Regions from separate parts of the Streptomyces sp. NPDC020780 genome, predicted to be linked through region 2. Evidence: riboswitches for the same ligand, from Rfam matches in the RefSeq annotation. Region 2 holds a riboswitch; the other holds the start of a gene.

Region 1 (3,399 bases), on a different contig from region 2:
GGGCGCCGGCGACCACGGCGGCCGCCCCGCCCGGGACACGGACGGTGAGGGTGTCGAAGTAGGAGTCGTGCACGACGTCGATCCCGGCGGCGCGAAGGCCCTGGGCCAGGATCGCGGCGAACCGGTGGGTGCGCCGGGCGATCGTCCGCAGCCCCTCGGGCCCGTGGTAGACCGCGTACATGCCCGCCATGACGGCAAGCAGTACCTGCGCGGTGCAGATGTTGCTGGTGGCCTTCTCGCGGCGGATGTGCTGCTCGCGGGTCTGCAGCGCGAGGCGGTAGGCCTTGTTGCCGTCCGCGTCGACCGAGACGCCGACGAGGCGGCCGGGGAGGCTGCGGGCGAACGTCTCGCGCACGGCCATGTACCCGGCGTGCGGTCCGCCGAAGCCCATCGGGACGCCGAAGCGCTGGGTGGTGCCGACGGCGATGTCCGCGCCCAGCTCACCGGGCGAGGTGAGCAGGGTCAGCGCCAGCAGGTCGGCGGCGACGGCCACGATCGCGCCGAGTTCGTGGGCCCGGTCGATGACGGGGCCGAGGTCACGCACGGCTCCGGAGGCGCCGGGGTACTGCAGCAGCACGCCGAAGACCCCGCGCTCCGCGACGTCCGCGGGAATGCCCTCGCTCAGGTCGGCGACCACCACCTCCACGCCGGTCGGCTCGGCGCGGGTCCGGATCACCGCGACGGTCTGCGGCAGGGTGTCGGCGTCGACCAGGAAGACGCCGTTCTTGACCTTGCCCACGCGCCGGGCCAGCGCCATGGCCTCGGCGGCCGCCGTGCCCTCGTCGAGGAGGGAGGCGCCGGAGGTGGGCAGGCCGGTCAGGTCGGCCACCATCGTCTGGAAGTTCAGCAGCGCCTCGAGCCGCCCCTGCGAGATCTCCGGCTGGTACGGGGTGTACGCCGTGTACCAGGCGGGGTTCTCCATCACGTTCCGCAGGATCACCGGCGGGGTGAACGTGCCGTAGTACCCCAGCCCGATCATCGGGGCGAGCACCTGGTTGCGGTCGGCCAGACGGCGCAGCTCGTCCAGGACCTCGGCCTCGGTGCGAGCGGCCGGGAGGTTCAGTGCCTCGGCGCTCCTGATCACGTCGGGCACCGCGGCGGCGGTGAGCTCGTCGAGGGAGCCGTAACCGACCTGGGCGAGCATTTTGGCCTGCGCCCCGGCATCAGGGCCGATGTGGCGCTGCTCGAAGGGGATGCCCTGCTCCAGCTGGGAGAGCGGAGTGCGACGGGTGGTCATGATGGAGGCCTCCTGGTCTGTCACGACCTGCGAGGGGCACCACGGCGTGGCGGCCCGAACGGCCTCCCCCTCTGTCATCTCGACCTGAGAGCTTCACCGGCCGCACGGGGCGCGCCGGCTTTCACCGTCGGTGAGGGCGGCCCCTCCCGGCCTGAGCCGTGCGGGTACCGTCCTGCTTTCCAGAGTGACCTCGTCCGTGCGGTACGGGTGCCTGAGAGATTCCGGGGAGGAGTTGCTCCTTCGGCGCCTCCGCGGGTTCCGGAGGACTCTCCCGCACGGGGTCGGCAGCCGCTTCCAGCCTACCAGCGGGGCCGACACCGGCCGTCTCGAGTGGCCGGAGCCCCGGATGTGGCCTTTCGTAGGGGTGTGGTGCAGTCGCGACCACCCTGACGCAGTGGCGAGCAGTGGGAGGCACCGTGCAGACCGACATCGATCCGCGCAGCCTGATCGGCCGCAAGGCCTTCGACCGTAAAGGCAACAAGATCGGGACGGTGGACGAGGTGTATCTCGACGACGCCACCGGTGTGCCCGAATGGGCGGCCGTACGAACGGGGCTCTTCACCAGGGACGCGTTCGTCCCCCTGGAGCCGAGCGAGTTCGTCGACGGATCGCTGCACATCCCCTTCGACCGGTCCCTGATCAAGGACGCGCCCGACTTCGGTGTCGGCCGCCATCTCTCGCCGCAGCAGGAACTGCAGCTCTACCGTCACTACGGTCTCGACGCCGCCCCGTCCGGTGGCGTGGGCCCCGACAGGGACTTCGGCAGACTGGCCGGCCACGAGGAGTAGTCCACCGGGTCCCGGACCAGGGGCAACGGATCGGCCGGGTGCAGCTCCGGGTCGTCGACACGGAACGTACGCACCCGGCCGGGCGGTGCCCCCGGCTCCTCGAACCGCACGGTGACGCGGCCCACGCCGCTGCCCTGCACCCAGCCGTGCCCGTGCCTCTCGTGCCGTACGTCGTGTCCCGCGGGCCACTGCCGGGCGGACACCTGCGCGGCGTCGTGCCGCGCCTGCTCCTCGGCCACGGTGCCTGGCTCGGCCGGCGCCTCCTCTGTACCCGCCTCCTCCGGCGCACCGCCCGGCAGGTGGCCCTCCGCGGCCGCCTGCAGAGCGTCCGCAGCCTGCGCGAACAGATCCTCCTGGGTGAAGTCGGCGAGGCCGGTGACGCCGACGCCCAGAAGCCGTACGCCGCCCGTGGTGTCGACGGCCTCCAGAAGCCGCGCGGCGGCCTCCCTGACCACCGTGGGGTCGTCGGTGGGGCCGCGCAGGGTCTCCGACCGGGTCAGCGTGGAGAAGTCGTAGCGCCGCACCTTGAGGACGACGGTCCGCCCGGACCGCCCCGCCCCGCGCAGCCGCCGGACGCACCGGTCCGCCAGACGCTCGACCTCCGTCCGCACCCGCACCCTGTCGTGCAGGTCGACGTCGAACGTGTCCTCGACCGACACGGACTTCGCGTCCCGTTCCGCGACGACGGGCCGGTCGTCGTAGCCCAGGGCCATGCGGTGCAGGGCGACCCCGTGCGCCTTGCCCAGCAACCTCACGAGCTCCGCCTCGCCCGCCTCCGCCAGATCCCGCACCACCGTCATGCCCGCGCGGCGCAGATGGTCGCCGGTGGCCGGTCCCACCCCCGGAAGGGTCCGTACCGGCATCGGGGCCAGGAGCTCGCGCTCGGTACCGGGCTCGATCAGCATGAGGCCGTCCGGTTTGGCCTCCTCCGAAGCGATCTTCGCCAGCATCTTGGAGCCCGCCAGACCCACGGAACCGCTGAGCCCGGTGACGCCCCTGATGACCGTCCGCAGCTGCTCACCGATCAGTCGGGCGGACGCCGAGTCGCCGGCGACTCCCCCGGCCTCCAGATCGACGAAGGCCTCGTCCAGGCTGAGCGGCTCCACGAGCGGTGAGAGCCGCCCCAGGAGCTCCATCACCTGCTCGCTCACGGCCCGGTAGAGCACGAAGCGGGGAACCAGGTAGGCGGCGTTCGGAGCCAGCCGCCGGGCCTGCGCCATAGGCATCGCCGAATGCACGCCGAAGCTCCGCGCCTCGTACGAAGCGGTGGCGACCACCCCCCGCATGCCCAGCCCGCCCACCACGACCGGCTTGCCGCGGAGGCTGGGCTTGGCCGCCTGCTCCGCGGAGGCGTAGAAGGCATCCATGTCCAGA
Region 2 (3,399 bases):
TCACCGGCGAGTACAGGTCGCTGACCGACTTGGTCGACTCCAGCTCGCCGCAGGTCTCGCCCGCGGTCACCGTGTCACCGACCTCCGGGAGCTGGGCGTAGACGACGTCGCCGAGCGCGTTGGCGGCGAACTCGGTGATACCGATCGTCGCCACACCGTCCTCGACGGCCGACAGCCACTCGTGCTCCTTGCTGTACCGCAGCTGCTGGGGGTTGCTCATGGTCTGAATTCTCCTGTACGCGGGGGAGTGCTGGTGAACGGTGGTCTTGAGGTATGAGACGCGATTACGTCACGTCCCCGTGCGCGGACGGATTCCCGCGCGCGGGGAAGTCCGGACTACTTGCGGCGCTTGTAGAACGGGAGTGCGACGACCTCGTACGGCTCGTCCGTGCCCCGGATGTCCACGGCGACGCCCTCGGTGCCGGGTGCGGCGTACGCCGCGTCCACGTACGCCATGGCGATCGGCCGGCCCAGGGTGGGCGACGGCGCCCCCGAGGTGACCTCGCCGACGGCCTTGCCGCCGGCGGTGACCCGGAAGCCCGCCCGCGGCACCCGGCGGCCCTCGGCGACCAGGCCGACGAGCTTGCGGGGCGGGTCGGTCTCGGCGCGCTCCGCGGCGGCCAGCAGGGCCTCCCGGCCGACGAAGTCGCCCTCCTTCCCGAACTTCACGACCCGGCCGAGCCCCGCGTCGAACGGCGTCAGCGCGGTGGTCAGCTCGTGCCCGTACAGCGGCATGCCCGCCTCCAGGCGCAGCGTGTCGCGGCAGGAGAGGCCGCAGGGGATCAGTCCGTGCGGGGCGCCGGCCTCGGTGAGGGCCTTCCAGAGCTGCTCGGCGTGCTCCGGGGCGACGAACAGCTCGAAGCCGTCCTCGCCCGTGTAACCGGTGCGGGCGATGAGCGCGGGGACGCCCGCGACCGTGCCGGGCAGGCCCGCGTAGTACTTCAGCCCGTCCAGGTCGGCGTCGGTGACGGCCTTGAGGATGGCGGGGGACTCGGGGCCCTGGACGGCGAGCAGCGCGTAGGCGTCGCGGTCGTCCCGCACCTCGGCGTCGAAGTCCCCGGCACGCTCGGTCAGCGTGTCCAGGACGAGCTGGGCGTTGCCCGCGTTGGCGACGACCAGGTACTCCGGGGTCTCGGGCTCCCCCAGCCGGTAGACGATCAGGTCGTCCAGGATGCCTCCGCCCTCGGCGACGATCATCGTGTAGCGGGCCCGGCCCGCGCCGACGGTGGCGATGTCGCCGACCAGCGCGTGGTTCAGGAAGGCGGCGGCCTGGGGACCGGTGACCGTGATCTCGCCCATGTGCGACAGGTCGAAGAGGCCGGCCCGGGTGCGTACGGCGGTGTGCTCGTCGCGCTCACTGGCGTACCGCAGCGGCATGTCCCAGCCGGCGAAATCGGTCATGGTCGCGCCCAGGGAGCGATGCAGTGCATCGAGGGCGGTGAGGCGCGGGGCAGTGCTCATGGGTACGGCTCCAGGGCATGACGGCAGAGGACGGTCCCTCCCCATCTGTCATCGGAACCTGAGAGGTTCGCCGAGAGCCCCTGAAAGGGTCGGCCCGTGAAGGGCCGGCCCGCGAGAGGTCGGCTTGCACCTTGGGTGGGGCCGCGAGCGGCCCGCTTTTCAGATCTGCCTCATCCACGCGGTACGGGGCCTGAGAGATTCAAGGGAGGAACTTGCTCCTTCGGCGCCCGGCGCACACAGTGTCCGGAACTCTCCCGCGCGGATTCAAACGGCCGGTATGCAGTTGGCGGGGCCATCATCGCACGCATTGCGGGAGAGTGGGGCCCCGAGGACGTACGGACACCGGGCCGACACGGACGGCCGTAAGGCGTTGTGGCGCATTGCCTTTTCTTTACACTTCTGGGGGCAGGTCAGGCGTGGGTGACGAGTGCAGGGGGACGGCGATGACGTTGCAGCCACACACGACGGCCGCGGGTGCGGCGGGCGACGCCATGCCCGCGCAGCCGGGGGCGCCCGCCCGTGAGCGCCTGGGGCCGCCCGGACCGGTGGTGCGCGACCTCCGCGGCCGGGGCGCGCGCGCTCCGGCCTGCCTCGATTTCGCGGCCGGCGATCTGGTCGTGGTCTCCGGACTGCCGGGCAGCGGCAAGTCGACGCTGATCCGGCGCGCCGTCCGGGACCACGCCATCGACTCGCAGGACACGAGGGACCGCTGGGCGGGCACTCTGCCGGGCTTACTCCCGTACTCCCTCTACCGCCCCCTGGTGCGCGCCGCCCACTACGCCGGACTCCGTCGGGTGCTGCGCTCCGGCGGATCCGTCGTCGTCCACGACTGCGGTACGCAGGCGTGGGTGCGGCGCTGGCTGGCACGCGAGGCCCGGCGAAGGGGCCGCACCCTGCACCTCGTGCTGCTCGACGTCACCCCGGGCGTCGCCCGCGAGGGTCAGCGGGAGCGCGGCCGGGGAGTCTCGGGATACGCCTTCGCCCGCCACCGGCGGGCCGTCGGACGGCTGCTGCGCGACACCGAGCAGGGGCTGCTGCCGCCCGGGTGCGCCTCCGCGGTGATCCTCGACCGGGAGGCCGCCGGGGCGATCGGACGGATGTCGTTCACCGGCGGGTGAGGACGCGGCGGTTCGCAGACGCACATACGGCGGACTCCCGCCCCGGTGTCCGGAATCCGGACACCGGCTGATTCCGCTCCCGACCGGCCCGTGCCCCCTGCCGCCGGACCCTCTAAGGTTTCCGCGGCACCGCATGGCGAGAAAAGGACAGAGACACCGTGGAGATTCCGGTCCAGGACCAGGCGCATCGGCAGCACGGGTGGCCGGCCAACGAGTTCGAGGAAGTGCTGGGCGCGTCGCTCGGCGTGCCCGGAGCCGGCGGCCGGCTGGTGGAGGTGCTCGGCCGCAGCCAGGTCTGGGTGCCCCTGCCGAACGGCGGGGGTCCCGACAGCCCCGACCTGGACCTGCCGACCATCGACCTCGACGGCGGCGCCTACGTCCCCGTGTTCTCCTCCGAGGCCCAGTTCCGTGCCTGTGCCGGAACGCACCTCTCCTTCACCGTCGCGCCGGCCAGGGAGTTCGCCCGGGGACTGCCCCCGCAGCTCGGTATAGCCGTCAACCCGGGCGGCGCGGTCGGCATGCCGCTCCCGCCGCCCGCCGTCGCGGAGCTCTGCCGGGCCGGGCACAGCCCCCTGGACGGGCCGGCCGGCGGCGGCCGGGTCCGGCTGTACGAACCCGACTGGAAGCAGGACCCCGTCGACTTCCTCTCCGCGGTCACCGCCGAGTTCCAGGAGACCGGCGTGGTCACCACCGCCCGCAGGACGCTGGCCAGCATCGAGGGCGAGAGCCCCGTGCTCTTCGTGGGAGTCCAGTTGGACGGCTGGGACGACGCCGCCCAGAGCGCGCCGATGGACGCTCTGGGCCGCGCGCTGGGCCGGGT

What was found. Region 2 has a riboswitch for glycine ahead of gcvT (glycine cleavage system aminomethyltransferase GcvT). Riboswitches for the same ligand answer to the same signal wherever they lie in the genome.
Region 1: it holds a riboswitch for glycine, as region 2 does, so the genes downstream of both, gcvP (aminomethyl-transferring glycine dehydrogenase) here and gcvT (glycine cleavage system aminomethyltransferase GcvT) in region 2, are expected to answer to the same signal.

Annotation. Positions count from the first base shown of each region.
Region 1 covers NZ_JBIRTB010000024.1:8,746-12,144, reverse strand. Annotated here, with positions in the region: gene gcvP (aminomethyl-transferring glycine dehydrogenase) at 1-1,237, opposite strand, end outside; glycine riboswitch at 1,427-1,521, opposite strand; gene ACH4VO_RS30725 (PRC-barrel domain-containing protein) at 1,654-2,025, shown strand; gene ACH4VO_RS30720 (DNA polymerase IV) at 1,947-3,399, opposite strand, start outside.
Region 2 covers NZ_JBIRTB010000001.1:578,256-581,654, forward strand. Annotated here, with positions in the region: gene gcvH (glycine cleavage system protein GcvH) at 1-220, opposite strand, end outside; gene gcvT (glycine cleavage system aminomethyltransferase GcvT) at 337-1,461, opposite strand; glycine riboswitch at 1,631-1,728, opposite strand; gene ACH4VO_RS02615 (AAA family ATPase) at 1,905-2,579, shown strand; gene ACH4VO_RS02620 (enhanced serine sensitivity protein SseB) at 2,738-3,399, shown strand, end outside.